One region of the Rhodococcus sp. NPDC056743 genome, then DNA from elsewhere that is predicted to be linked to it. Evidence: riboswitches for the same ligand, from Rfam matches in the RefSeq annotation. Region 1 holds a riboswitch; each other region holds the start of a gene.
What was found. Region 1 has a riboswitch for cobalamin ahead of cobN (cobaltochelatase subunit CobN). Riboswitches for the same ligand answer to the same signal wherever they lie in the genome.
Positions count from the first base shown of each region.

Region 2: another riboswitch for cobalamin. It lies ahead of metE (5-methyltetrahydropteroyltriglutamate--homocysteine S-methyltransferase); the one in region 1 lies ahead of cobN (cobaltochelatase subunit CobN).
Region 3: another riboswitch for cobalamin. It lies ahead of ACFRFQ_RS25660 (ABC transporter substrate-binding protein); the one in region 1 lies ahead of cobN (cobaltochelatase subunit CobN).
Region 4: another riboswitch for cobalamin. It lies ahead of ACFRFQ_RS10560 (CbtB domain-containing protein); the one in region 1 lies ahead of cobN (cobaltochelatase subunit CobN).

Region 1 covers NZ_JBHTZI010000003.1:448,772-456,278, forward strand. The annotation lists gene cobN (cobaltochelatase subunit CobN) at 1-2,315, opposite strand, end outside; cobalamin riboswitch at 2,354-2,502, opposite strand; gene cobG (precorrin-3B synthase) at 2,537-3,679, shown strand; gene ACFRFQ_RS09340 (precorrin-8X methylmutase) at 3,699-4,325, shown strand; gene cobJ (precorrin-3B C(17)-methyltransferase) at 4,322-5,806, shown strand; gene ACFRFQ_RS09350 (DUF1990 domain-containing protein) at 5,832-6,335, opposite strand; gene ACFRFQ_RS09355 (ScbR family autoregulator-binding transcription factor) at 6,354-6,995, opposite strand; gene ACFRFQ_RS09360 (HAMP domain-containing protein) at 7,152-7,507, opposite strand, start outside.
Region 2 covers NZ_JBHTZI010000011.1:287,250-294,756, forward strand. The annotation lists gene ACFRFQ_RS25705 (ABC transporter permease) at 1-689, shown strand, start outside; gene ACFRFQ_RS25710 (sensor histidine kinase) at 690-1,814, shown strand; gene ACFRFQ_RS25715 (response regulator) at 1,811-2,419, shown strand; gene ACFRFQ_RS25720 (helix-turn-helix domain-containing protein) at 2,636-3,070, shown strand; cobalamin riboswitch at 3,178-3,379, shown strand; gene metE (5-methyltetrahydropteroyltriglutamate--homocysteine S-methyltransferase) at 3,514-5,778, shown strand; gene ACFRFQ_RS25730 (MarR family winged helix-turn-helix transcriptional regulator) at 5,896-6,447, shown strand; gene ACFRFQ_RS25735 (homogentisate 1,2-dioxygenase) at 6,559-7,507, shown strand, end outside.
Region 3 covers NZ_JBHTZI010000011.1:274,486-281,992, forward strand. The annotation lists gene ACFRFQ_RS25640 (Gfo/Idh/MocA family protein) at 1-138, shown strand, start outside; gene ACFRFQ_RS25645 (FAD-dependent oxidoreductase) at 135-1,862, shown strand; gene ACFRFQ_RS25650 (sugar phosphate isomerase/epimerase family protein) at 1,859-2,662, shown strand; gene ACFRFQ_RS25655 (3-deoxy-7-phosphoheptulonate synthase) at 2,715-3,803, opposite strand; cobalamin riboswitch at 4,039-4,171, shown strand; gene ACFRFQ_RS25660 (ABC transporter substrate-binding protein) at 4,215-5,261, shown strand; gene ACFRFQ_RS25665 (FecCD family ABC transporter permease) at 5,258-6,298, shown strand; gene ACFRFQ_RS25670 (ABC transporter ATP-binding protein) at 6,295-7,092, shown strand; gene ACFRFQ_RS25675 (DNA alkylation repair protein) at 7,040-7,507, opposite strand, start outside.
Region 4 covers NZ_JBHTZI010000004.1:110,764-118,270, reverse strand. The annotation lists gene ACFRFQ_RS10585 (A/G-specific adenine glycosylase) at 1-192, shown strand, start outside; gene ACFRFQ_RS10580 (LuxR C-terminal-related transcriptional regulator) at 478-3,078, shown strand; gene ACFRFQ_RS10575 (HIT family protein) at 3,148-3,564, shown strand; gene ACFRFQ_RS10570 (alpha/beta fold hydrolase) at 3,555-4,292, opposite strand; gene mhuD (mycobilin-forming heme oxygenase MhuD) at 4,337-4,645, shown strand; cobalamin riboswitch at 4,699-4,834, shown strand; gene ACFRFQ_RS10560 (CbtB domain-containing protein) at 4,866-5,060, shown strand; gene ACFRFQ_RS10555 (CbtA family protein) at 5,051-5,815, shown strand; gene ACFRFQ_RS10550 (NAD(P)-binding domain-containing protein) at 5,875-7,507, opposite strand, start outside.

The DNA of each region.
Region 1 (7,507 bases):
ACCTCGGTGGCTGCGAACTGCAGAATCTTCACGACGGTCGGATCGTCGCTGAGTCCTTGCGCAGCAGCGGGATTCCACTCGGCCTCCGACATGGCACGGACCAGCGCGTGCGCCTTCGCCTCGATGTCGTCGACGCGGTTACGCGATTCGTCGCCGCCCTCGCTCAAACCGAGTGCTTCGCGAAGACCGGGAACGCTCTGCTCGCCGCCCCACATCTGGCGGGCCCGCAGCATGGCGAGTACCAGTTCGATCTCGGCGTCACCTTCGGGTGCGCGGCCGAGAATGTGCAGGCCGTCGCGGATCTGAACGTCCTTGATCTCGCACAGCCAGCCGTCGACGTGCAGGAGCATGTCGTCGAACACGTCTTCTTCCGGACGCTCGGCAAGCCCGAGGTCGTGGTCCATCTTGGCTGCACGCATCAGCGTCCAGATCTGCTGGCGGATAGCCGGCAGCTTGGACGGGTCGAGCGCGGAAATGTTGGAGTGCTCGTCGAGCAATTGCTCGAGGCGGGAGATGTCGCCATAGCTCTCGGCGCGAGCCATCGGCGGGATCAGGTGATCGACCAGCGTCGCGTGCGCGCGACGCTTTGCCTGCGTTCCCTCTCCCGGGTCGTTGACGAGGAAGGGGTAGATCAGCGGCAGGTCACCGAGCGCCGCGTCGGTACCGCAACTGCTGGACATGCCCAGTGTCTTGCCTGGCAGCCATTCGAGGTTGCCGTGCTTGCCCAGGTGAACAACTGCGTCGGCACCGAATCCGCCGTTGTCCGGGGTCGCAGCGATCCAGCGGTACGCGGCGAGGTAGTGGTGGCTCGGCGGCAGATCGGGATCGTGGTAGATCGCGACAGGCTTCTCACCGAAACCCCGAGGCGGCTGGACCATGAGCACGATGTTGTTGAATCGCAGTGCCGCGATGACGATTTCGCCGTCCGGATCCTGCGAGCGATCGACGTACAACTCGCCGGGCGCTTCGCCCCAATGCTCTTCGACGCCGCCGCGCAGATCTTCAGGCAAAGTGGCGAACCACTCGCGGTACTGCGCTGCCGAAATGCGGATCGGGTTGCCCTCGAGCTGCTCGGCCGTGAGCCAGTCGGGATCCTGCCCACCCGCGGCGATGAGGGCGTGGATCAGCGCGTCGCCATCCTTGGCGGCCAACCCGGGAACAGCGTCCGGGCCGTCGACGGGGCCGAGGTCGTAACCGGCGCTGCGCATTTCGGTCAGCAGATCGATCGCGCTGGCAGGTGTGTCGAGACCCACGGCATTGCCGATGCGAGCATGCTTGGTCGGGTATGCCGACAGCATCAACGCCACACGGCGCTCGGTGGTCGGGATATGACGCAACTTGCCGTGACGCACCGCGATGCCGGCGACGCGGGCTGCGCGTTCCGGATCCGGCATGTACGTGGACAGTCCGTCGGAATCGATTTCCTTGAACGAGAACGGCACCGTGATGATGCGTCCGTCGAATTCGGGGACCGCAACCTGAGTTGCGACATCGAGCGGCGACAGTCCGTCGTCGTTGGCATCCCACGTAGCGCGGCTGCTGGTCAGGCACAGTCCCTGCAAAATCGGAACATCCAACGCGGCGAGCGCTGCCACGTCCCAGGCCTCGTCGTCGCCGCCCGCGGACGCCGTAGCCGGCTTGGTTCCGCCGGCCGCGAGGACCGTCACGACCATGGCATCGGCGCGGCGGAGCGTGGTCAGCAATTCGGCTTCGGCGCTGCGCAACGACGCGCAGTAGATCGGCAGCGCAGTGCCGCCGGCATCGGCAATCGCGTCGCAGAGTGCCTGGACGTAGCGGGTATTACCGGCGAGGTGCTGGGCGCGGTAGTAGAGAACCGCGATAACGGGACCACTGCTGTCGGTGATGACGGGAGCAAAATCAGCGATTCCCCACGACGGCAACCGCGTCGGAGCCTCGAAGCCGTGGCCGGTGAGCAGCACCGTGTCTGACAGGAAGTGGTGCAGCTGCGCCAGGTTGTCCGCGCCGCCTTCGGCCAGGTAGTTGTGCGCTTCAGCAGCCACGCCCGGGGAGACTGTCGAGCACTCCATGAGGTCGGCATCCGGTGCGTGTTCGCCGCCGAGCACTACAACGGGCAGGCCACTGGCCAGCACCATGTCCAGGCCGTCTTCCCAGCTCCTACGGCTGCCGAGGATGCGCACGATCACGAGGTCGACACCGTCGAGCAATCCCGGTAGGTCCTCGGAAACCAGCAGGCGAGAGGGGTTTGCCCAGCGATACGAGACACCGTCGCCGTTGTCCTGACTTGCGCGAGCACTCAGCAGATCGGTGTCGGACGTCGAGAGCAGAAGAATCACAGGTGAAACCTTCCTGGGGTTTCGCGCCCCGTGAAAAAGATCTTTCATCGACAGCAGTTGAGGGTCTGACTCGTGTTTACGAACGGAAACAGTTCCGCGTGTACACACTCACAGTGGCGCGACCGCACCGGAATCTCACCGGTTTCCTCACCTGCTGTCACTGGTTGACCGTGATGCTACCGGTCGTGGGTCCGCGCTCTGCACGGTCGTACCCTTGACCCATGTCCACAGACCGTTTTCAGCCAGACGCGTGCCCTGGAGCGCTGCAGGTTCATCAGGCCGCTGACGGCCCGTTGGCTCGTGTGCGCCTCCCCGGCGGCGCTTTGGCCCCGCATCAGTTGCAGGCACTCGCCGAGGCTGCGCGTGACGTGGGCAACGGGCAGATGGAACTCACCTCGCGCGGAAATATCCAGCTCCGAGCGGTCAAGGACCCCCAGGTATTTGCCGAACGGATCGCGGCCGCTGGTTTGCTTCCCTCGGCAACGCACGAACGAGTTCGCAACATTCTGGCGTCGCCGCTCTCCGGCCGGATCGGGGGTGTTGCCGACGTACGTGAACTGGTTCACCATCTTGACCTAGCGGTGCAGGCGGACCCCGCATTGGCACAGCTACCTGGACGAACACTCTTCACACTCGACGACGGTCGCGGCGACATCAGCGGTCTGCACGGCGACTTCGGACTGCACGCGCACAGCGAATCCGAACACTCGCTCGTCCTGGCCGGGAATCGCACGAACCACCTGGTCCACGTCGACGACGCTGTGCCGTTGCTCCTGGACGCTGCCCACGCATTCCTGAGTCTTCGCGACAAGCACTGGCGCTTGGCGGAGGTCCCGGACGGAGTCGCTCGAACCATCGACCACCTTGGCCTGGCAGCCGAATTTTCCGGTGCCGTCGATCTGGCCCCGGACGCAGGGCCGTCCATCGGGTGGCTCGAACAACACGACGGAACCGTCGCATTGGGCGGTGGACTCCGCTTCGGGCTCCTCGACGCCCGGCTCGCCGAATTCCTCGCTGCCATCGAAAAACCCGTGGTCGTGACGCCGTGGCGCTCGATCATGATCTTCGATTTGGACGAAGGCGCAGCCGAGCAGGTGGTGCGGGTTCTCGCTCCGATGGGCTTGATCTTCGACGAGAATTCGCCGTGGCTCGACGTCAGCGCCTGCACCGGAAGCCCCGGTTGCGAGAAGTCGCTCGCCGACGTCCGGGCCGACGCCATCGACGCCGTCGAGCAGGATTCACTGCCCATCGAAGGCCGGCAGCACTGGGCCGGCTGTGATCGTTCCTGCGGGCGCCCCCGCGCGAAAGTAGCCGACGTGATTGCGACGACTGACGGTTACCGGGTGAATCCGACCGATCAGTGATGCCTCTATCCTGTGCCCCATGATCGAGTACATCCGTGACGGCGCAGAAATCTATCGCCAGTCCTTTGCCACAATTCGGGCCGAAGCCGACCTGAGCCGTTTTCCGGCGGATGTCTCACAAGCTGTTGTGCGGATGATCCATGCGAGCGGTCAGGTAGACCTGGTCGACGACATCGCGTTCACACCGAACGTCGTCACCGTCGCCAGAGCTGCTCTGCGGGCGGGTGCACCGATCTTCTGTGACGCGAACATGGTCGCCGCCGGCATCACCCGTACACGTCTACCCGCCGACAACGAAGTGGTCTGCACACTGCGCGATCCTCAGGTTCCGTTGCTGGCGAAGACAATCGACAACACGCGCTCTGCTGCCGCTGTCGAGTTGTGGGGGCCGAAACTCGAAGGCGCCGTGGTCGCGATCGGCAATGCGCCGACCGCTCTGTTCCATCTCCTGAACCTGATCGAAGCAGGCGGTCCGCGGCCTGCTGCTATCGTCGGCGGACCCGTGGGATTCATCGGATCCGCCGAATCCAAGGAAGCGCTGATCGAACATCCTAGCGGCATAGAACATTTGATACTGCGAGGCCGACGCGGCGGTAGTGCCGTCACTGCGGCTGTCGTCAATGCGATTGCGAGCGAACAAGAATGAGCGAAGGCAAGTTGTGGGGAGTCGGCATCGGACCCGGCGATCCCGAGTTGGTGACCGTCAAAGCCGCTCGCGTGATCGGTGAGGCCGACGTCATCGCATTCCATTCCGCGCGGCACGGCAAGAGCATCTCCCGCGGGGTTGCCGCTCCGTACATGCGCGACGGCCAGATCGAGGAACACCTCGTGTACCCGGTCACGACTGAAACCGTCGACCATCCGGGTGGGTATCAGGGTGCGATGGACGAATTCTACGAAGCCGCAGCCGAGAGGTTGGCCGTCCACTTGGCCGCCGGACGCACCGTTGCGCTACTCGCCGCAGGCGACCCACTGTTCTACAGCTCGTACATGCACATGCACAAACGCCTGGCGGATCGCTTCGAGGCCGAGGTCATCCCCGGTGTCACCTCCGTCAGCGCCGCGTCGGCCGCACTCGGAAAACCCCTGGTAGAAGGCGATGAGATCCTCACCATCCTGCCCGGGACGCTGCCGCAGGCCGAGCTCACTCGACGACTCAAGGAAACCGACGCCGCAGCGATCCTCAAGTTGGGCCGCACCTTCCCACCCGTCCTTCGCTCCCTCGAGGACGCCGGCCGACTCGGCGAAGCGCACTACGTCGAGCGGGCCAGCACACCACGCCAGCGCGTCGATGCTGCCGCCGATGTCGATCCGGACAGCGTTCCGTACTTCTCCATCGCCATAGTTCCGAGCCCGTCGAACAACGCCAGCCCGCGCGAAGACATTGCAGGTGAGGTTGTTGTCGTCGGCCTCGGGCCCGGTGACACCGCGTGGACCACACCCGAAGTGGCGCATGAACTTTCACTGGCCACAGACCTCGTGGGATACGGCCCGTACGTCGACCGCGTGCCGACCCGGCCCGGACAGCGCCGCCATTCCAGCGACAATCGCGTCGAAGCAGAGCGGGCGGCGATGGCCCTCGATCTCGCGAAGAACGGTGCCCGCGTGGCCGTCGTCTCATCCGGCGATCCCGGCGTATTTGCGATGGCTGCAGCGGTTCTCGAAGTGGCAGCCGAAGATCAGTGGCGCGGCGTTCCCGTCCGTATCCTCCCCGGTATGACGGCGGCAAATGCCGTGGCCAGCCGCGTCGGAGCCCCGCTGGGTCACGACTACGCTGTGCTGTCCCTGTCGGATCGGCTCAAGCCGTGGGAAGTAGTTGCGCGGCGCATCTCGGCGGTCGCGGCGGCCGATATGGCGTTTGCCGTCTACAACCCGGCGTCGAAATCTCGAACGTGGCAGGTCCAGGCCATGAAGGATTTGGTACTCGAGCACCGCTCCCCCGAAACCCCGGTCATCATCGGCCGTGATGTGGCCGGCGCGGAGGAATCGGTGCGCATCGTCACGCTCGGCGATCTCGAACCGTCCGAGATCGACATGCGCACGTTGCTGATCGTCGGATCGTCCATGACCAAGGTCGTGGATACCGGATCCGGTCGGCAGGTGTTCACGCCGCGTCGCTACCCCTAGCGTGGTTGTGAAGGATTTTGTTCGCTCAGCGAGCAGAATCCTTCACGATCACAGCGCGGATGTAGCGTCTGGTCACCCATGCCTGCACCAGACGCCCGATCGGGGCACCCACCCGTACCCACCAGGTACCTGGCTTGGAGAATGCCGTGATTTCGAGGCGAACCTGATGGCCGATTTCGTCGAAATGAACGATGAACGACTCTTCACCGCACTCGGGATGACCACGGCGCGTGCCGTACGCAAATCCGGCACGGTTCGGTTCGTCGACCACATAGACGACGCGGACGGGAACAGATATCGGTCCGAAACCGAAAGTTGCATCTTCGCCGGTGCGCGCGGCGTCACCAGCAGCTTTGACCGTCAATCCAGCGCCGCGATGCATGCCCCACGTCATGACCGTGGCGGCCGCTGCCTCGAAATCGGCGCGGGTTCTACCGACTACCGCGCTCTCTCGCACGTGGTGATAGCCGGCAGGTAGTACGCCACCCGTTGCGCCGATTTCGGAATAGGTCAACGGTTCCTGGTCCACGTCAGCAGTGTGGCACAGCTACGCGGCAGCCGGTTCCCATCGCGCCTTCACGAGTCTGTCGATATCGCCCGCGGCCGGCCCTGACACGATTCCCGGTAGGAGCAATTGCCACATTTCGTCCACACGTTCGGTGAGATCACTACGCCGGGTGATCACGTTGGATACCAGTTGAACTCCGGTGAATGCAGCCGGAATGAAGCGGCCAAGCGCGGCGACGTCCACCGACGGCTTGATCTGACCGCTGTCTTTCGCCTGCTGCATGAGTTCGGTGCACGCATTGATCCAGTCTGCGTATGGCTCAACCGGACCCTCGAATGTGCTCAGTTCCAAGGTCAATCGAATTCCAGCTCGGACGATGGGCTCTTCGACGATCTGCCGTGCCATCTCATGAGTAAGCATGATCGTCTTTTCGAGCGGCGACGCCGAGGTTGCGGATATCGACTGGACCGATTCGATGGACATTCGGTGCTGTTCTGCGATGACAAACTGTGCCAGTTCGTCTTTCGATGCAAAGTGGAAGTACAGAGCACCCTTCGTGGTACCTGCGCCTTCCACGATGTCGCTCATACTTGTGCTGCCGTACCCGGTCTTTTCGAATTGTGCTGCCGCGCCGGAGACGATCTGTTGCCGCGTCAGCTCGGCGCGTGCTTGCTTGACCACGAGAACTCCTCTCTCATTCGAGGGTCCCCCGGCAAACCCTCTTTCGGTTTGCACCCCAATCGGGCTATACCCAAAATGTTCTCAACTCCCCCAACTAACCAGCGCTGAATTGTCAGAAAATATTTCGCAAATACAAAACTCCTGGTGAGGGTTGGATCACAGGTGAGATTCGATTCGTCCGGAGGCACTTTCATCTACTCGTGCACGATCCACCAGTTCACCGACCAACGCAGTCAATTCCATCATCTGATGTGTAATCTCGTCTCGCAGTAGTGCGGTCTCCGCTTCGGACACAGTTCCGGAGGCCGTGTCGATCGACATCAATAGTTCGATATTCGTTCGCAATGCTGTCAGGGGTGCCAGCAAATCCTGTCCGGCATCAGTGATCAATCTACGCTGACGTGCCCGCGATTCCGACAGTGTGCCCAACATTCGGTTGAAACTGACGGTCAGTGAGGCCAACTCGTCGTCGCCAGTAACCGGTATCGGCGTGAGATCGTCCGTGGAGGCAA
Region 2 (7,507 bases), on a different contig from region 1:
GCAATCGGCGCACGATGCTCTTCACGCTTGTCATGCCGGTGGTCTTCTACCTGGTGTTCGGGTTGGGACAGAACGACGACGCTCACGACATCGGACACGGCAACGTCGCGGCGTACATCATGATCAGCATGGCGTTGTACGGCGCCATGCTCGCCACCACCAGTGGCGGTGCGATGGTGTCGATCGAGCGCGCATCCGGATGGAGCCGGCAACTTCGGCTGACACCGTTGACTCCGGTCGCCTACATTGCCGTCAAGCTGATCATGGCAATGCTGCTCGGTCTCGCGTCGATCCTCGTCGTCTACGTTGTCGGCTCGTTCACCTCCGCCCAGATGGACGGATTACTGTGGTTCACAACGGCATTGATCGCCTGGTTGGGATCGTCGATCTTCGCGGCCTTCGGCTTGTTCATGGGATACCTGCTGCCGAGTGAGAACGTCATGCAACTGCTCGGTCCCGGACTCGCACTGCTCGCGTTCGGCGGCGGTCTCTTCGTACCGCTCCAGGACGGTTCGGTGTGGGCGACCATCGCTCAATTCACTCCGATGTTCGGTATCAACGCGCTGGCTCACGCGCCGCTGACCGGCAATAGCATCCACTGGACGTGGATCGTCAATATTGTGGTGTGGTTCGCCGCCTTCGCCGCCGGAGCGATCTGGCGGTTCCAACGAGATACGGAGCGTGTGTAGTTGTCGGAGACCACCCGCCCGAGCGATTCCGTCGCGGTGCCGCGACGGAATCGTTTCGGCATTCTGTTTGCCGCCGTGTGGATGGTTTTTCTCGGTGGTCCACTCATCGAAGGATGGAACCTTCGCGGCGAATTGCGAGGCTGGGTAGGGGTTCTCGCGACGATAACCTTCAGCGCCCTCTACCTCTATACCTTTGCCCGCGTACAGCAGCGCCGTCTCACGCTCAGCGCGGAACCGACAGTTCGCCGCGCGGTACTCACGTTGGCCGGTCTGACCGCACTCGCGGCTGTGATCATCATCAGCGTCGGCCCGACCGGTCTCGCAACTGCCCCCTACCTCGCGGTCACAGCAGTGACACTCCTTCCGACCGTGGCCGGTGGCATTCTCACCCTGACTTTTGCGGCTTCCGTGGAAATCGTCAGCGTCAGCGCCGGATGGGGAAACTATTCCGGCCTGTCACTGGGAGTGTGCGCCGCCGCGTTTGCGACACGGGGCGTCATGTCCCTCATCAGACGCAATATTGCAATGGCCCACGAACGAGAAGAACAGGAACAGCGGGCCGTCGTGGAGGAACGCGCACGAATGGCGCGCGATCTCCATGACATCCTCGGACACTCACTCACTGTCATCACCGTCAAAGCCGAACTGGCCAACCGATTGCTGGACGTCGACATCGAGCGAGCCCGCAGCGAACTCGACGATCTCGAACGACTTTCCCGAGACGCGTTAGCCGATGTGCGCTCTGCCGTGGACGGATTTCGAACCATCTCGCTTCCTGTCGAGATCGCCCGCGCCCGGGAGGCTCTGCGTGCTGCGGGCATCGAAGATCGTGCCCCGAACAGTACCGAGATGGTCCCGCGCCACTTGCGTGAGTTGTTTGCGTGGACCGTCCGGGAAGGTGTCACCAACGTCGTACGTCACAGCGCCGCAACACAATGCACCATCACCATCGATGAGAAGAGCGTCGAGATCGCGGATGACGGCATCTGCGGCGAGGATACGACGATCGGCAACGGGTTGACCGGACTGCGTGAACGCGCCGCAGCAGCGGGAGCCCGTCTGACCATCAACGCCGCCGCGCAACACGGCTTTTCACTGCAGGTCCACGAACAGGAGAACACGTGAGTATCCGGCTACTACTTGCCGACGACCAGGCATTGGTCCGCGGCGCCCTTGCCGCACTCCTCGATCTCGAAACCGATCTGAGCGTGGTCGCAGAAGTCGGCCGAGGAGACGAGGTTGTTGCGGCAGCGATGGAACACCGCCCCGATGTTGCGCTCCTGGACGTCGAGATGCCGGGACTGGACGGGATTGCCGCCACGTCGGCGTTGCTCGAAGTGCTCCCACAGACCCGGGTACTCATCGTGACAACCTTCGGGCGGCCGGGGTTTCTTCGCAAGGCGATGCATGCCGGGGCCACGGGTTTTGTCGTCAAGGACACCCCGGCACGGCAACTCGCCGACGCGGTACGACGCGTCCACGCCGGATTACGCGTCGTAGATCCCACACTGGCGGCAGACAGCCTCGTCAGCGGCGAATCTCCGCTGACCGATCGCGAAACCGAAGTATTGCGCGCCGCGAAGGCCGGCGCGCCCGTCGCAGCTATCGCGGCCGAACTCTTCCTCTCAGCTGGCACCGTTCGCAATCACCTGTCGTCTGCGATGGGGAAGACCGGTGGTGCAACCCGCGGAGAATCCGCTCGAATTGCCGAAGCCAATGGTTGGTTGTGAGGAGAACAGGGTCCCCACATCGAGTCCCGTTTCCGGCAATTCCGTCGCAATGAGCGTCAATCCCGCTCACGCCTGCAGTTCGAACCGAAATATTCACGTATCCTGTTATCTGATTCCACAGGAACACTGTGCGGAACCAACTAACGGAGTGTCCACCTATCTGTGGTTATTTCCTAGTTATCAACTGGTGGACGGGTAAACACGGGGGGAAGGCTCATGGCGCAGAGATTCAGCCAACGATTGAATGCGCTCTTCGAGTCCGCCCCCAATCACGTCACCAACGCCATGGTTGTGCGCAGCATGACCGAAGACGGTTGCCGCATCTCGACTCCCTACTTGTCACAACTCCGCACGGGCGTCCGAACCAACCCGTCACCCGAAGTTGTCGCCGCCCTCGCACGCTTCTTCGAAGTGACTCCGGACTATTTTTTCAACCCAGACCAAGAGGTGCCATTTCTCGCAAGCGGCGATTCCGATCACCTGCTGCTCGCCCAGCTTCACAACGATCGCCTACGCAACCTCACGTCTCGGGTCGTCGACCTCTCCCCAGCCTCACAGGCATTGCTGGTCGAAATGGCAGAGAACCTCCGATCATCGGAGAATCTTCCCCGCGTACCTCCCGACTCGAACTCGTACTCGTGGCGCGCCTAGCCCAGGCATACAGGCACTCCTTTTCCTGCTCTGACGCTCGTGACCCTATGCTGAGCAATGCAGCTGGTTCGCCCGGCGCGGTCATGAGGAGCCCCGAAGACCGTTCCTGGCGTCGAAGCTCCGTCAGCTCAGGCTGACGGAGTGAGAGGGAACCCGGTGAAAATCCGGGACTGTCCCGCAGCGGTAAGCAGGAACGACCGCCGTCTACATGCACTGGGCAACTTGTCTGGGAAGCGACGGCCAGTAGGTTCGATCACCTCGATCGAGAGCCCGCGAGTCCGAAGACCTGCCGACTGTGTCGGGCACGCCGTGCCCGACGGTCCACCGCCTCGTGGAATGGGCGCGTAGATCTCGAGAAGTGGTCGCACGTTTGATGCGGCCTCATGAGGTGTACCCGTCTGCCGGCAGTGGCCATCAGTGCATTGGCAATCTGGAGAAACTCCGTGACAACTACATTCACCGCGACCGTGCTGGGCTCTCCGCGCATCGGTCCTCATCGCGAACTCAAGCGGGCAATCGAAAGCTACTGGGCGGGGCGTATCGACGCCGACGCCTTGGCGCGAGTAGCCCGTGACCTCCGTCGGCAGGGCTTGGCCGACCTCCGTGACCAGGGCCTCGACTCCGTCCCGATCAACACCTTTTCTTTCTACGACCAGATGCTCGACACGGCAGTGCTTCTCGGAGCGTTGCCGGAACGGGTCGCGTCCGTCGCCGATCCGTTGGACCGCTATTTTGCGGCCGCACGCGGCACCGACACCATCGCCCCGCTCGAGATGACCAAGTGGTTCGACACCAATTACCACTACCTGGTCCCCGAGATCTCACTGTCCACGACGTTCTCACTCGATGCCTCGAAGGTGCTCGGCGAACTGGCGGAAGCCCTCGCCGACGGAATCCCCGCTCGCCCCGTTGTCATCGGACCCGTCACGTTCCTGCTGCTCTCGAAGGCAGTCGGAAACGACGAGCCGCTGCTCCCTCGACTGGGCGAACTGATTCCGCTGTACGGCGACCTTCTCGGCAAGCTCGCCGACGCCGGGGCCGCCTGGGTCCAGATCGACGAACCCGCGCTCGTCGGTGACCGCACCGCCGAGGAGATCGAAGCCGCACGCTCCGTCTACGAACAGCTCTCGTCGCTGCCGAATCGACCGGCAATCCTGCTGGCGTCGTATTTCGGATCATTGGGCGACGCACTTCCGGCCCTGGCGTCCACTGGCGTCGACGGTGTGGCGATCGACCTTGTCGCAGGACATGATTCGATCGGTTCCGTCCCCGAACTCGCCCGGAAACTTGTTGTCGCCGGAGTTGTCGACGGCCGCAACATCTGGCGAACCGACCTGGATTCGGCGCTGTCCTCGCTGGGCGCTCTGCTCGGCAGCGTCGACACTCTTGCCGTCTCGACGTCGTGCTCGCTCCTGCACGTTCCGTACTCGCTCTCTCGAGAACCGGATCTGGACAAGGCGCTGCGCTCCTGGCTCGCTTTCGGCGCCGAGAAGGTACGGGAAGTGGTCACACTTGCTACCGCACTGAATCACGGACGTGAATCCGTCGAAGACGAATTCGGTCTGGCCCGCGCCGCCGCGTCGACTCGCCGGGACGACAAGCGTCTCAACGACGCGACCCTGCGTGGGCGCCTTGACGCCGTGCTGAATTCGGCGACCAACCGAGCCCCGGCATCAGAACGTCGCAAGGCACAGGCCGAATTGCTGTCGCTCCCTCCGCTTCCCACCACCACTATCGGTTCGTATCCGCAGACATCCAAGATCCGGGTGGCACGCGCGGCACTGCGCACGGGCGAGATCGACGCAGACGAATACATCTCCCGCATGCGCGCCGAGATCGCGGATGTGGTTGCGCTGCAGGAAAAGTTGGACCTGGATGTGCTCGTACACGGCGAGCCCGAGCGCAACGACATGGTCCAGTACTTCGCCGAGCAACTCGACGGGTTCTTCGCGACCGCACACGGCTGGGTTCAGTCGTACGGAACGCGCTGTGTGCGTCCGCCGATCCTGTACGGCGACGTCTCGCGCCCGAAGCCGATGACCGTCGACTGGATCACCTACGCGCAGTCCCTGACCGACAAGCCTGTCAAGGGGATGCTCACGGGACCGGTCACGATTCTGGCGTGGTCGTTCGTGCGTGACGATCAGCCACTTGCCGACTCCGCCAATCAGGTTGCTCTGGCGATCCGGGACGAGACGATCGACCTGCAGGCCGCCGGCATCGGCATCATCCAGGTCGACGAGCCCGCTCTGCGCGAGCTTCTTCCGCTGCGTGCGGCCGACCAACCGGCGTACCTGGACTGGTCGGTCGGGTCGTTCCGACTGGCAACGTCGGGCGTCGCGGATTCCACGGCGATCCATACCCATCTCTGCTATTCGGAGTTCGGTGCCGTGATCGGCGCGATCGCAGGCCTGGATGCCGATGTCACCTCGATCGAAGCCGCCCGCTCGCACATGGAGGTTCTCGATGACCTCAGCGCCGTCGGATTCGACCTGGGTGTCGGCCCGGGCGTGTACGACATCCACTCGCCTCGCGTGCCTGGCGTCGACGAGATAGCAGATTCTCTCCGCGAAGCACTCACGGCGGTCCCGGTGGAACGGCTGTGGGTCAACCCGGACTGCGGCTTGAAGACGCGCGGCCCGGTCGAGGTCGAGGCCTCGTTGCGCAACCTCGTCGAGGCAGCAAAGCTGGTACGAGCGGAACTGTAGGGCTGTGCCCCCGGTGCGTCTTTCTGGTACTGCGCACTACCAGAAAGACGCACCGGGGTGTGCCTTTTTAGTCAAATCATGTACTAACAGACCGGCTTCTCGCGCTAGAGTGACGCCATGGAAGCCGCAGCAGAAGAAACTCAGGGAACAGCCGGAGAACTCAACTTTTGGTCGTTCATCGAGTTGGCGAACAAACGACTGTCCGACGAGCACGGCTTTCGCCACCATCTCGCCACCGAGGTTCTCCTGACACTCAACCGCGCATCCAACGTGGTCACCTACGATCTCGAGTCCTCGATCCACCGGCCACGCGGCTGGTCGTGGTCATCTTTTCGCCTGATGTTCGTCACCTGGCTAGCCGGGCCGATCGAGCCGAAAGCCGCGGCTGAGCTCACCGGAATGAGCCGGGCGGCCGTATCGAACCTATCCAAGACACTGCTCGCCGACGGCCTGATCGATCGCCGTCCTACCGCAAACGACGGCCGCTCGGTGCAGCTCTATCTGACCGAGAAGGGGCGAGAAGAAATGGTCGAGGCGTTTCGCGAGCAAAACGAACGCGAACACGCCTGGGTCAGCGTCCTCAGCGAGGCAGAACAGCGAATTCTTGTCATGCTCCTGGACAAACTGATCAGCAATCGCAGCCAGTTCGACGTGCGCGGCCGGAACTAACAACACAACAGATACCCGACGAAGGGTTGCACCTGTCACCTCATTTTAGTTAATGTGTTTACTATCTGGTCAATGTGAGTCAGACGGAAACAGCACAGAAGGAGGCCGGACATGGCGTTTTACCGACAACTCGGCAATGTCCCCCCGAAGCGTCACACTCAGCACCGTGACGAAGCAGGCAACCTCTACTACGAGGAGTTGATGGGCGAGGAAGGATTCTCCTCCGACTCGTCACTCCTCTATCACCGCGAGATTCCGTCGGCGATCGTCGACGCAACGGTCTGGGAACTGCGCGACCAGAGCACCACCCCCAATCACCCGCTCAAACCGCGCCATTTGAAGCTGCACGACTTGTTCCCGGAGAGCATCTGGGCCGAAACAGACGTGGTGACCGGGCGACGCTTGATCCTCGGCAATGCCGACGTTCGCCTGTCCTATGTCATCGCCGGAGCGGCATCTCCCCTGTACCGCAACGCAATCGGCGACGAGATGGTCTACATCGAATCCGGCGAAGCTACCGTGGAAACGGTCTTCGGCGCACTAGAAGCGCGTGAAGGCGACTACGTCCTCATCCCGATGTCCACGACACATCGCTGGATCCCCAAGGGCGACAAGCCGCTCCGCGCGTACGCCATCGAGGCGAACAGCCACATCGTTCCCCCCAAGCGATACCTCTCACGGTTCGGTCAGTTGCTCGAGAACGCACCGTTCTGCGAACGCGACCTGCATGGGCCCACCACTCCCCTGATCGCCGAAGGTACCGATGTGGAGGTCTTGGTCAAGCACCGCACATCTGCCGGCATCGTCGGAACCCGCATGGTCTACCCGACGCATCCGTTCGACGTGGTCGGTTGGGACGGCTGCCTGTACCCGTACACCTTCAATATTTCCGACTACGAGCCCATCACCGGCCGCGTGCACCAGCCGCCGCCGGCACATCAGGCGTTCGAGGGCAACAACTTCGTGATCTGTAACTTCGTGCCACGCAAGGTCGACTACCACCCGCTGTCGATCCCGGTGCCGTACTACCACTCCAACGTCGACTCCGACGAGATCATGT
Region 3 (7,507 bases), on a different contig from region 1:
GAACCCGCCGTCACCGGACGCGACGCCCGCGCGTCGCTTGCCATCATCGCCGCAATCTACGAATCGTCACGAACCGGGAAGGTTGTCGAACTGTCGTCGACGCCGACCCTCGCAACAACTGCCAAGGAGCAGAAATGAGCAGCAGTTCCCCCCTCACCTACGACGTGGTTGTCGTGGGCTCCGGCGCAGGCGGGCTTTCCACAGCAATTGCCGCAGCAGATGGCGGCGCGTCCGTCCTCGTGGTCGAGAAGGCCGACACCTGCGGCGGCGCAACGGCATGGTCGGGCGGGTGGATGTGGACTCCGCGCAACATGTTTGCCATCGCCGACGGGGTTGTCGAAGATCGATCCGCTCCCCGTACCTACCTGGAGAACCGACTCGGCGACAACTTCGACGCCGCCAAAGTGGATGCACTCCTCGACGGCGCACCGGAGATGGTCGAGTTCTTCGAACGCAAGACCGCACTGAAGTTCGTTCCCGGAACCAAGATCGCCGACATTCACGGCGACACACCGGGTGCCGGCACCGGTCACCGGTCCGTCGGACCGAAACCGGTGAGTCTGCGAAAGCTCGGACCAGATGTTGCGGCGCTACTGCGTCGACAGTTGTACGAGACGTCATTCCTCGGAATGGGCATCATGGCCGGACCCGACTTGCAGGCGTTCCTGCACTCGACTCGGTCACCGAAAGCCTTTGTGCACTGCGGTGTACGTGTCACCAAGCACATGTTCGACCTCGCCACCAAGCGTCGTGGTCAGCAACTCGTCAACGGTACCGCCCTGGTCGGCATGATGCTGCGTTCAGCCCTCGATCTGGGCGTCGAGTTTCGGGTGAACACGTCCGCGACCGCGTTGCAGACCGATGACGACGGCCGCGTTGTCGGCGTCCGCCTCGAAGGTCCGGACGGCGCGTACTCGGTGACTGCCAATCGCGGTGTCGTTCTTGCAACGGGCGGCTTTGCACAGGACATCGACCGCCGACGTGAACTGTTCCCGCGCACCCCCACCGGCAACGAGCACTGGTCACTCACCCCGAAGACAACCACCGGCGACGGCATCACCCTCGGCGAATCCGTGGGCGGACGACTCGACCGCACGCTCGCCTCCCCCGTCGCGTACTGCCCCGTCTCCATCGTTCGTTACCGCAACGGCAAGGAAGGTGTATTCCCGCACATTCTGGACCGCGGAAAGCCCGGTGTCATCGGAGTTCTCGCCGACGGCAAGCGGTTTGTCAACGAAGCACTCGGCTACCACGACTACACGCTCGCGATGGTCGAGCAGGTTCCCGAGGGCGAAGAGGTGTGCTCGTGGTTGATCGCCGATCAGCAGTACGTGCGCTACCTCCCACTCGGTATGGCGAAGCCACTGCCGATCCCGATCCAGCCGTACCTACGCTCGGGATACCTCACACGTGGGCGCACGGTTCGGGAACTGGCCGAGAAGATCGGTGTTGATCCGGCGCAGTTGGAGAAGACCGTCTCGACCTTCAACACCGGAGCCCGCAGTGGCGAAGACCCCGAGTTCGGTCGCGGCACAACACCGTTCAACCGAGGATCCGGTGATACCGCCAATCCCTGGCCGAACCCGTCGCTGGCACCCCTGCAGAAAGGCCCGTACTACGCGGTGAAAGTTGTACCGGGTAGCTTCGGCACCTTCGCCGGACTGGTCACCGACTCGTCGTCGCAGGTGCTCGACGACAACGACCGCCCCATCGAAGGACTGCTCGCTGTCGGCGTCGATCAGGCCAGCGTGATGGGTGGGCACTACCCGTCCGGCGGCATCAACCTCGGCCCGGCCATGACGTTCGGTTACCTGGCCGGCCGGGAACTGGCCGGCGCCAAGACAGTTGGAGCGCACGTATGACACTCTTACTCGGGCTGGCAGCCCTCACCGTGCTCGATACCGCGCCGATGCAGCACGTCGACTTGGCCGAAAAGCACGGCTTCGACACCATCGGCATCCGGTTGATGCCCGCGGCACCGGGTACTACTGCTTACCCCCTGCACGAGGACAAGCAGGGGTTGAACGAACTGGTGCGTCGACTGGATGATTCACCGGTCGAGGTATTCGATCTCGAAATCATCCGTCTTGCAGCCGACTTCGATCCCGCCGACTACGTTCCGCTCCTCGAGGCGGGAGCACAGCTCGGCGCCAAGGCCGTTCTGGTCGGCGGCGACGACCGCGACCGCGTTCGTCTCACGGACTCCTATGCCCGCCTCGCGGAACTGTGCGCGAACTACGGCATCGTCGCCTCCCTCGAGTTCATGCCGTGGACCGCTGTGCCCGATGCGCGGGCCGCGATCGAGATCGTCTCGGCCGCAGACGGTCCCGCTCGAAGCGTTCTCGTCGACGCATTGCACACCGACCGCTCGGCAACAACGCTCGAGGATCTCGAGTCGATCCCGCGCGAATGGTTGCACTACGCCCAGATGTGCGACGGTTCGACGCCCACTCCCGAGGACGACGCAGAACTGATCCGTCACGCCCGCGAGGAGCGTCTGGTGCCCGGCACCGGAGGCATCGCCCTAGCCGACATCTGGTCGACTTTGCCTGCCGGTCTGCCGGTCAGCATCGAATTGCCCAACGAACCGCTGCGCCGCGCCGTCGGCACGGATGCCTGGCTGGAACGCCTGGTCACGGCCACGCGAGAGGTTCTGGCGTAAACCTGCTGTGCGCCTTTGTTAACCGCCCGCGGTTAACAAAGGCGCACAGTTGCTAGCCGCGCCGAGCCGCAACAGCCTGTGCCAAACGATCCAACTGCGCTGCCGTGGTGGCCCAGTCGATGCACGCGTCGGTGATGGACTGACCGTAGGTGAGCTCGTCCGCCTTGCCCAAGGTCAGGTCCTGACGGCCGGCCTCGATGAAGCTTTCCAGCATGACGCCGGCGATTCCCTGCTCACCTGCGGCGAGACGAGCTGCGATGTCGTCGAGCACGATCACCTGACGCTCGTGATCCTTGCTGCTGTTGCCGTGGCTCGCGTCGATGACCACGCGCTCGGGCAGGTTCGACTTACGCAAGCGGGCAAGGGTATCCGCGACGGTCTCGGCGTCGTAGTTCGGTCCGTCGCTGCCGCCGCGAAGAATGACGTGGCAATCGGGGTTACCGGCGGTGCGGATCAAGGCAGCCTGACCGTCAAGGTCGGTTCCGGGGAACACGTGGCTTGCGGCAGCGGCGCGGGTACCGTCGACGGCTACCTGCACATCACCCTCGGTGGAGTTCTTGATTCCGACAGGCATGGACAGTGCACTGCACAGCTGGCGATGCACCTGGCTCGCAGCGGTCCGAGCGCCGATTGCGCCGTAGCTGACCAGGTCCGCAATGTACTGCGGCATGATCGGGTCGAGGAACTCACAGCCGACCGGCAGGCCGAGGCTCGACACGTCGAGCAGCAGCTTGCGTCCGATGCCCAGACCGGTGTTGACGTCGTAGGTGCCGTCGAGATGCGGATCGTTGAGCAGGCCCTTCCAACCCAGCGTGGTGCGCGGCTTTTCGAAGTAGACACGCATGACGATGTGCAGGTCGTCCCGCAGTTCTTCGGCCTTGGCAGCCAACCGGCGGGCGTAGTCCATCGCGGCTTCGGGGTCGTGCACCGAGCACGGTCCGACAACAACGATGAGACGATCGTCCGTGCCGTTCAGGATGTTGACAGTATCGGCGCGGCCGCTGCGCACAGTGGCGGAGGCGACCTCGTCGGGAGCGTGCTGGGCGCGCACAGTCGCCGGCGATACGAGCGGACTGATACTCACAGTGCGCTGATCGTCGAGGCTGTCCGCTGTGGCTGTGGTGTCGATGGTGACAGTCATGGGGTTTCGGTTTCCTGTTCTCAGGCCGACCCCAGAGATGAAATGAACTCCAGCGAGCCGGTCTGTAATCCGGCTCTTGGGTGGAGGTTGTCAGCGCGTGGTTACGCCGGCAGGCCCACCCGGGGCCGGCCTGCTAAACCAGAAATAGACGCGCTGCATGACGGCCACGATACCTCGAGTGCCGAGGTGGTCAATTCCACCCCTGGCGTTCGCGGGGAGAAACAAGCGTCTCGGTATGGTTGACGTGGCCGTTAGTGCGGCCACGATCGGCGAGGGAACCTGGTGCAAGTCCAGGGCTGACGCGCAACGGTGACGAACCTTCTTCAGGGATCGAAGTCCGGATACTCGCTGATCGAGCACGGCGAATTCTCGGCTCCGCGAATCGAGCCCTGAGCAAGGAGTTCCCTCTTCATGCGTTTTACGCGCTTCACGTCAGTAGTAGTTGCCACGTCGGCTCTCGCTTTGGGCCTGGCCGGCTGCGGCGCCTCCGACGACTCCGTCACCGCGAGTGACGCGACATCGTCGAACTACCCGCTCACCATCGACAACTGTGGTCGACAAGTCACTGTCGACGCACCACCGACACGTGCGGCGTCCCTCAACCAGGGCTCCACGGAGATTCTGCTGTCCCTCGGTCTCGCTGACCGCATGGTCGGCACCGCGACGTGGACGGACCCCGTTCGCGAGAACCTCGCAGCCGACAACGATCGAGTCCCCCGTCTTGCCGACAACAAGCCGTCGTTCGAGGTTGTCCTCGACACGGAACCCGATTTCGTGTCGGCCTCGTTTGCGTCCACGATCGCCGAGGGCGGCGTCGCGAGCCGGGATCAGTTCGCCGCGCTCGGCGTGCCCACGTACCTTTCGCCCACCGACAACGGTTGCGACGGCAAGGTGTCCTCGGCATCGAACGCGGACGGCGCACGAACCGAACCGTTGACGATCGAGACGGTGTATCAAGAGGTCCGGGATCTGGCAGCGATTTTCGACGTACGCGAGAGAGGCGAGCAATTTGTCGCCGAACTCCAGGCTCGATTCGCTGCAGCGTCCGACGCCGTCGACGCGTCCGGAGTCTCACTCGCGTTCTGGTTTGCCGACACCATGACGCCGTACATGGCGGGATGCTGTGGCTCGTCCGGAATTATCACGGAATCCGTCGGCGCGACGAATGTCTTTGCCGATACGACGGACGAATGGCCCCAGGTCAGCTGGGAAACCATCCTCGATCTCAACCCCACCGCCCTGGTTCTCGCGGACCTGAGTCGACGCAGCATCGACGGCGACGCACTGGCCAGCAAGATCGCTTTCCTCGAATCCAACCCTGTCACCTCGCGTCTGCAGGCTGTCCAGGACAAGAAGTACATCGTCGTCAACGGCGCTGATCTCAACCCTTCGATCCGCACGATCGACGGCGTCGAGAAGACCGCCACTGCACTGCGAGACTGGGGCTTGGCCAATTGAGCACGCGCACTGCGCGTCTCGAATCCCGATCAACTCTGGGATTTCTGTTCCTGACCGGCCTCGTGGTTCTCGGGTTCTCGATCGCGCTGGCGATAACGATCGGCCCGGCCAATCTGTCGGTTCGCGACGTGTACGCCGTGGTGCTCGAACATTGGGGTGTCGGGTCGTCCGGCGTCAGCCGGATCAAGGACGGCATTGTCTGGGAATTGCGGCTTCCCAGAACACTGTTGGCTGCGGTGTGCGGAGCGGGGCTCGCGTTGTGCGGCGTCATCATGCAGTCGCTGCTCCGTAATCCGCTGGCCGATCCCTTTGTTCTCGGGATCTCGTCCGGGGCATCCACCGGCGCGGTGATGGTGGCAGTGCTCGGCATCGGCGGCGGCGTTATCTCGCTGTCCGCCGGTGCATTTGCCGGGGCCGTCGTATCGTTCGGCCTGGTGATGCTGCTTGCGGCGGGCGCCGGCGGCGGCACGTCGCGGGTGGTCTTGGCGGGTGTTGCCGGCACACAACTGTTCTCGGCACTCACGTCGTTCATCGTCATTTCCTCCGCCGACGCCGAGCAGACTCGTGGCGTCCTGTTCTGGCTGCTCGGTTCGTTGGCCGGCGCCGGCTGGACGGACGTCGCAGTGTGCGGCGTGGTGGTTGCCGGTGGAATCCTTGTGTGTCTCGCTCAAGCTCCGGCGTTGGACGCCTTCACTTTCGGCAACAACGCCGCAGCGACACTCGGTATCCCCGTCCAGCGCGTTCGACTACTCCTCCTCACCATCACCGCGTTGATCACTGCCGCACTTGTCAGCGCTGCCGGGGCGATAGGTTTTGTAGGACTGGTACTTCCGCACGCAGCCCGTTTTCTGGTCGGTTCGCGGCACAGTCGATTGCTCCCCGCAACGGCGCTGATCGGTGCGATCTTCATGGTGTGGGTTGATGCCATCGCACGCACAGTGTTTGCGCCCCAGGAGATTCCGGTCGGCGTGGTGACCGCCCTGATCGGCGTTCCGGCGTTTGCGGTCATCCTGTTCCGAATGAGGAGAAGCGCATGAGCCTCGCAGCGCACGACATAGTCTGGCATCGCGGAAAGAACCTGATCCTCGACCACGTAAGCGTCGCTGCACAACCGGGTGACACTATCGGGATCCTCGGACCCAACGGGTCAGGAAAGTCGTCGCTCATCAGCATCCTGGCTGGAGTTACCTCTCCTGATTCCGGCGAAGTGACGCTGAGCGGCACCGGCATCAGCAGCGTTCCCCGACGCGCAGTCGCCCGCAAGATCGCAGTGGTCGATCAGCACGCCCACACCGAAGTCGACATCAGTGTGCTCGACGTCGTCCGGCTCGGCCGCATTCCGCACCGCACGCTGTTCGGTTCCGGGGAGGAAGCCGATGACGACGCGATTGATCAGGCACTCGCCGACACCGGCATGACGTCGATGCGACGACGCTTGTGGCACACACTGTCCGGTGGTGAACGTCAACGCGCACAGATCGCCCGCGCACTGGCTCAGCAACCGGACGTGCTGCTGCTCGACGAACCGACCAACCACCTCGACATCTCACACCAACTCGACATCCTGTCGCTGGTGTCGACCCTGCCGGTGACCAGTTACATTGCGCTGCACGACCTCAACGTGGCGGCGATGTTCTGCAACCGTCTTGTTGTGCTCGAACGCGGGCGGGTGGTTGCGACAGGTACACCGGTCGAAGTGCTCACCGAGGAACTGGTCGAACAGGTCTACCGCGTTCGAGCAAAAGTTACGATCGATCCTGAGGACGGCTATCCCTCGGTCAGCTATCGTCCGCAGCGACTCCGAGCTGAAAAGATCTCAGGCCCTGTGTAACACCGTTGATCTGTACCTCGACGGAATGTGTACCCGCGTAGTACCGCCGCGTACTGATCGGCTTGAAGGAATGTCGCTTCGCGATCTGTGCACTGGCCCCTGGCGTGAGCGAGCGCGTGGTCAGCTTGAATACCTTCGGAGTGGTGAGTCCGTTGGCCTTGACGTGATGGACTATGTAGTCGATTGCCACGGTCACGGGCTCACCACCGTTGTTACTCACGGCAAAGCCGAATCCGATGTCCCCGCCGAGATCAACAGCCTCGCGATCGATCACAAAGTCCGAGATCGCGATATCCGTAGGCGCCGCAAAGCCCAGCAGGGCCAACGCGTCGACGTCGCCGGCTTTCACCAGGCTGCGCAGTGCGTGGCGAACCACTTTGGACGTCGTTTCATCGGGATCGCCGAGCCAACGCTT
Region 4 (7,507 bases), on a different contig from region 1:
CGCCAGGTCCGCGGCAAGTTGATGGCCGTACTCCGAGAGAGTCACCACCCCGTGGAACGTGCGCGCCTCGACATCGTCTGGCTCACCGACCCTGGTCAACGCGACCGCGCACTGCATTCGCTGCTGGTCGACGGGTTGGTGGAACAAACCGACGACGGCCTATTTGCGCTGGCAGGCGAAGGCAACCGCTGACGGCAGATTGGACGCTCACTCACGGCGACAGCGCCGGCGAATCTCGAGCTATGGTCCAACGTCTTCACGCTTCGGCACAAAACCCCATGTCGAGACCGAATTGTCGGCGTCGTGTTTGCATCTCCCGAGAGAAGTTCTGCCTGAATTGCCCCAATTCGGGCATCAATGCTCCACACCAGTTACTATTTCGGAAGCGCACGGCAAATTGGACATTTCGCCCAATTTCTCCGTGCCTGTCGGTCCGAAGATTGCAAGCACGAACACAGCGGGGATTGAGACACACGGATGTTGGGGCGGGAGGGGGACGTAACTGTCGACGACGGCGATCACTCTGCGATTGCCACACCGCTCCCCCGCCAAGCACTCTTTGCGAAGTTGGATCGCCGAACCCCACTGACAATCGTGCGCGCCCCGAGCGGATACGGTAAATCCGATCTCCTGACATCCTGGCGCGATGCTTCCGACACCTCGGACCACGACCTCGTGTGGGTACCCCCGCCACAGCTGACTTCGAGCGCCTCGGAATACCTCAACACCATCCTCCATCAGTGCACGAAGTCCGGCCTGGCTGTCCCAGGCTCGTCCGCCGATCCGTTCGCCGACCTTGTCGACACATTCTCCGCCGTCACGAATCCGGTTCTCCTGGTACTGATTCGGCCGGATCTCATCTCGAATCTCGATCTCGAAGATCAACTTGTCGAACTGGTGACCCGTTGCCACCAGTTGGACATAGTCGTGACGTTGTCGGGACTCTCCCTGTTCGCCGAGCCGTACTTCCTCGAAATAGATCATGAACTGATCCGCGCCGAGGAACTACTCTTCAGTTCGGTCGACACCACCAACCTTCTGACGCTCGCCGCGGCGAACCCACTTCCCGGCGACGCCGACAAGATCATCACTATGACCGGCGGTCTACCCGCTCTCGTACGCTCCGCAATCAAGGTCGTCAAAGCGCTTCCCGCACAGAATGATCGAGAGCAACTCCTCGAACGGAACCTGCAACACGCGGTCGACGACTACACCCGGCGCACGATCCTCGACAACACAGACATCGCCGACCATCGCAACTTCCTCGTCTCCTGCTCGACTGCACGAACCATCGACGTGAGCACGGCAGCCCACCTTTCCACACCGCCCGAACCCCACGATCGGATTCGTGAACGCCTACTGGCGCTGGAGTCGGCCGGGATACTCTCGCGCACCGAGACCGGAGCCGACGGAACCTGGGAACTTCCATCGGCAGTTCGCATGTCACTGATGGCAACTCAGCCACAGCTCGGCCTTGATTCGACACGGCAATTGTCATCACTGGCGCACTTTCGGCTCGATTCCGGCCACCACGCGTCGGCATTGAAGTACGCTACCGAAAGCCGCGATTGGGAACTTGCCATCAGCATTATCGAAAACCACTGGATTGCAATGCTTTCCGAAAGTTTCGACACCGTACGCCGCTCATTGCAACAGATCCCGGCCGCAGCGGCGAAGACGAGTTCGGTCGCATTGGCCGGGCGTGATCTGTTCACAATGCATCCGGGTGAGAACCCCAAGCCCATCACCTCACTGCCGCGCTCAGCCGAAGAACTTCGAGCGATCGGAGCAAGCCGAGACGCACGAGACGTCCTCAATGTCGGCTGCGTTCACTCGATCATGCTGCGCGTCGCCGGAAACTACGGACTGGCAGCCGAAACGACCCGCCGCCTGGCTCAGATCAGCAGAAGCGCTCTCGAGACCAACCCCGACGACGTCAGCCCACAACTCCCGGTGATGCGTGTGCAATGGGGAATCACGTTTCAACTGAGCGGACAGTTCGCAGAATCCACCACCGAGATGCGCATGGCGTACTGGGGCGGTGAATCGCAGAACATCGACTTCATCGCCCGCAATGCCGCGGGAGGTGTGGCAATGAACTGGGCGATCGTCGGGGAACCTACCTTGTCCCAGGGATGGTCGCGGCTCGAGCGCAAGCATCCGAATACATTTGGGTGGCTCCACTCGATGGTGCGAACGCCAGGCCTGATCGCCCGCGCGTTGACTGCACTCTGCACCCTCGACCTCGACGACGCACATGAGGCCGTCGCAGCCCTCGGAGAACCCAACGCCAACGACGAACTGTGGGCATTTGTTCTCTACACGCACTGCCAGTACGCACTCGCCTGCCGGGAAGAAGCAACGGCTATCGCATTGCTGCGCAAAGCAATTTCCGACAACCCTACAAAGTTGAAACCCGGTTCGTTTGCGCTACCGTTGTTGCGCTCCACCAAAATCGATCTCGCCCTCGCACTCGGGGACGGAAACTTGGCAATGTCTTTGTCCTCGTCCATCACCGAACCAGCCGCCAACCCCTGGACGCTGGTTTCCGTCGCTCGCCTGTATCAACGGGCTGGTCAGAACGAGTCCGCTATCGCTCTGTGCCACCAATTCGATTGGGCGGCTCAGTCGTACCCACGTCCGCAGATGGAAGCCCTCCTGATTCAAGCCGTCGCGCATTCTCGGGGGGACGAGCCGCGTCGCGCCGCCGAGGCCTGGTCCAATGCGTGCAGCATCGCTGACCAGACCGGCAATCTGCGATCGTTCTCGACCATCTCTCTACGCGATGTCGAGCACCTCGAATCCCTCGCAGACACCGGATCGAGCGCGCTCGCCCGATTTCTGAAACTTGCTCCAGGCGAGATGTTTCCGCACGAATTGAACCTGGTCACTCTGACTGAGAGAGAAAGACAGGTCCTTGATCTGATCGCATCCAACGCCAGTGTGACCGAGATGGCACACGCACTCTTCACCTCCGTCAACACGGTCAAGACGCAGGTACGCACGCTGTACCGAAAACTCGAGGTCCACAATCGACGCGAAGCACTCGCGCGTGCCCGGGAGCTACGTCTACTCTGATCCGTCTGCTTGGATCCGACCGCTTCGATCCGTCCGCTTTGATTCACTGTCGCGATACATTCTGTAGTCATGAGCCATACCTGCGTCTTCTGCAACATCATCACGGCAGACGAGCCCGCCATTCGTGTCTTCGAAACCGAAACCGTCCTCGCCTTTCTCGACGCGCGCCCGGTCAGCCGCGGACACACCCTTGTCGTGCCCAAACGCCACGCCACCGACTTGGGGGGACTCGAAAACCACGAGGGCGCAGAGATGTTCCGGGTTGGCACACTCATCGCCGGCGCGCTACGGCGGTGCGACATCGCCGCAGACGGCGTCAACATTCTGGTCAACGACGGCCGCGCCGCCGGTCAAACCGTCTTTCACTCACATCTGCACGTCGTGCCGCGGCACAGCGGGGACAAAGCCAAATTTGCGGCCGGACTCCTGGCGAGGCGGGCCGTCGAACTCGAGGAAGTGGGAGCGTCGATCCGTAGTCAACTCTGATCAACGAGGAACGCAGTCACCTCGTCGCGGTACCGCTCCGGCTGATCGTCGTGGACAAGGTGACCGGCGTCGGCAATACGCACATACCGAGTCCCCGGACGCTCTGCCATGTCGAGCATCTGGCCTTGCGGGGTAATCGTGAACTCACCCTCGATGAGCAGGGCGGGCACCTTGATCGCTCCCCACTGATCCCAGAAATGTCGTGTGCCCCATTCTTCCGAGATATCGCGGAAGGTCGACACGTCGCCGTGCAGGTACCACCCGTCGTCGCGGCGGTCGAAGGAATCCAGAAAGTATTGTCCCGCAACCGGACCGAAAAACTCCTTCACGGCGTCCTCGGTGACAAACGGCCTCGGCCACGACGACACCATCTGAGCCCAGTTCTCCGCAGTGCGCCCGCGGAAATCCGGTGCCATGTCCTCGAGAACCAACGCGCGCACTCGGTCCGGATGTGCGGCGGCAAAACACCACGCGTGAAGGGCACCCATCGAGTGACCGATCACAATCATCGGCGCGTCGATCCCTGCCACAGCCGACGCAAGGTCCTCGACAAATGCCTCGGTCGTCAATTCTGCGGGCGCCGGGCGTCCGTGACCGGCCGCGTCGAACGTGTAGACATGGCCGAACTCCCGAAGCCAGGGCACGTGCCGTCGCCACGTCCTGGCACTGCCCATGAGGCCGTGCAACAGCAGAATCGGCCGGCCGGTACCACCTTCGTCATGCAACACGAATGTCACCGTACGCGGTGGAGCGGCGCGGTAATGTCGGCTACATGGCAGTCGTGAAGATCAATGCAATCGAAATCCCCGAGGGCGCCGGCCCCGAACTGGAAAAGCGCTTCGCAGCACGCGCTCATGCCGTGGAGAACTCTCCCGGATTCCTCGGATTCCAGCTCCTGCGCCCCACCGCCGGCGAGAACCGCTACTTCGTGGTCACGCAGTGGGAAACCGAAGAGGCGTTCGCCGACTGGCGTGACGGCCCGGCCCGCGCAGCGCACTCCGGTGAGCGCGCCAAGCCCGTCGCCTCAGGTGCGTCGCTGCTCGAGTTCGAAGTAGTTCTGGACGTTCCCGCCAAGAGTTGACCCACGATCGTGAAGGATTCTGTTCGGTACGCGAACAAAATCCTTCACGATTTTTGTGTGTTCACTGCTAAAGTGCGCTCTGTACACGCGATGGTCGACAGGAATCCGGTGAAAGCCCGGAGCGGTCGCGCCACTGTAATTCGAGGTGAACCACCTCGACAGCCAGACACTTCGGCCATCGCATTTGACCTAGGGGACGCGAAAATCCCAGGAGGCTTCGATGGCACTGGCCTACTCTCCCGACTCGTCGATCGATTCGACTCGTCTCGCCTTCTTCGCCGCAGCTGTTCTGCTGTTCGCGATGCTGGCTCTCTACCTGGTCGGATTCGACCAGGGCGCAATCTCACGCACTGGCATGTACATGCATGAGCTGATGCACGACGGACGCCACTTGATGGGCCTCCCGTGCCACTAGTCGACAATTTCACGAAGCTTCTGATTCGTGGCTTGTTGGCTGGTTTGATCGCGGGCATCCTTGCCGGCGGAGTTGCATTTGTGTTGGGTGAACCGCATGTCAACGCTGCCATCGCGATCGAAGAAGCCAACAGTGCTGCCGGCGAAACTGCCGGGCACTCCCACGGCGACGAAGAAGCCCCACTTGTCAGTCGTGACGGTCAACGCGCCGGCCTCTTCCTCGCGACGTCGCTCGCGGGCTTGGCCCTCGGCGCCATCTTCGCTGTGGTCGCCAACTACGCGCGGCGGATCACCGCGATGTCCGGACCGTTATTGGCGATGGCCATCGCACTGGGAGGCTGGCTCGCCATCGAGGCGGTGCCGTTCTTCAAGTACCCGGCCAATCCACCGGCCGTCGGCGATCCAGACACGATCAACCAGCGAACCTTGCTGTGGCTCGCGACCGTGATCCTCGGACTGCTGGCCGTCACCGCCGCCGCTGCCGCGGCAAAAGCTGTATCCGCCCACGAGTTCCTCAGTGTGCGCGTCGCCGCTCCGGTCGCCGCGTTCCTCGTGATCGTCGTGATCGGCTATGTCTCACTGCCCACGATCAACGAAGTGGGCGACGATTTCCCAGCGACTCTGTTGTGGGAATTCCGTCTCTCGTCCCTCGCTACACAGGCAACCTTGTGGCTTGTACTCGGATTGGCGTTTGCCTTTCTCACCGAGCGCGCGACCAGGGATGCCGACGTCGCGAAAAAGTTCGCCCTTCGCTGAACCTGCTGTGCGCCTTTATTAACCGCGGGCGGTTAACGAAGGCGCACAGCAGTAGTTTTTCAGCTCAGATGATGCACTTCCTGCAATCCGTACACCGGCGTCGGAATGCCCTCGTAGCGCGCCTTCAACTGCAGCGCGAGGTACAGCGAGTAGTGGCGCGACTGATGCAGATTGCCGCCGTGGAACCAGAGCGCTTCCTGCTGCGTCGGCTTCCACATGTTGCGCTGCTCGCCCTCCCACGGTCCCGGATCCTTGGTCGTGTTCGAGCCGAGCCCCCACACCTTGCCCACCTTGTCGGCAGTGTCCTGACCGATCAGATCGGCCACCCAACCGTTCATCGAGCCGTAGCCGGTTGCGTAAACCACCACGTCGGCCGGCAGTTCCGTACCGTCTTCGAGGATGACACTGGTCTCGGTGAGCTCACGAATGTTGCCGTGCGCGAGCTTGATGTCTCCGTTGGCAACCAGTTCTGCCGCGCCGACGTCGATGTAGTAACCCGAGCCGCGTCGTAGGTACTTCATGAACAGGCCCGAACCGTCGTCGCCCCAGTCGTGCTCGAAGCCTGCCTTCTCGAGGCGATCGTAGAAGTCCTTGTCACGCTCGCGGATTGCGTCGTACACCGGGATCTGGAACTCGTGCATGATCCGGTACGGCAGCGAACCGAACGTGAGGTCCGCCTTGTGCGTCGTCATACCTGCGGCGAGGGCGCGTTCCGAATACAGATCGCCCAAGCCCAGATCCATCAACGAATCCGACTTCACGATGTGCGTCGAGCTGCGCTGCACCATCGTGACGTCGATGCCGTTCTCCCACAGAGCGCCGCAGATATCGTGCGAAGAGTTGTTGGCCCCGATGACCACGACCTTCTTACCGATGTACTGATCCGGACCGGGGTGCTTGCTCGAGTGGTGCTGATCGCCGAGGAACTTGTCCTGCCCGGGGAACGTCGGAACGTTTGCCTTGCCGGACATACCGGTCGCCATCACCAACTGCTTGGGACGCAACGTCAGCTTCTCGCCGTTTCGATTGACCTCGACGGTCCATTCCTGGGCCTTCTCGTCGAACGACGCGGAGGTGCAGGTGGTGGAACTCCAGTACGGAACCTCCATGACCTTCGTGTACATCTCGAGCCAGTCGCCGATCTTGTCCTTCGGCGCGAACACCGGCCAGTTGTCGGGGAACGGCATGTACGGCAGGTGGTCGTACCAAACCGGATCGTGCAGGCACAGTGACTTGTAGCGTCCGCGCCACTGGTCGCCCGGCCGCTCGTGGCTGTCGATCACGATGGCCGGAACACCGAGCTGCCGCATCCGGGCACCGAGCGCGATTCCGCCCTGGCCGCCGCCGACGATCACGACGTAAGGCTGCGTGGTGTAACCGAGTTCGCGGTCCTCGATCTCCTTCTGCTCGGCCCACGTCACGCGGTTCGGATCTGCCCCGTGCTTCGCTCCGCGCGGCCGGCGAGTGCCCTTTCCCTCTTCGTGCCCCTTCAATTCCTGCAGCGACGTCAGCAGGGTCCAGGCGACAGGCTGGCCGAGCTCGTCCTTGAGACGAAGGTGCCCGTGCGCACGCCCGGTTGCAGTCTCGAATTCGATCCAGGCCGAAGTGACACCGTCAGCTTCGTCCGGTGTCTCGGTGGTCCGGAACCCTGAAGGATCGGTGTCATCGAGACGCTCGGAGAGCATGTCGGCA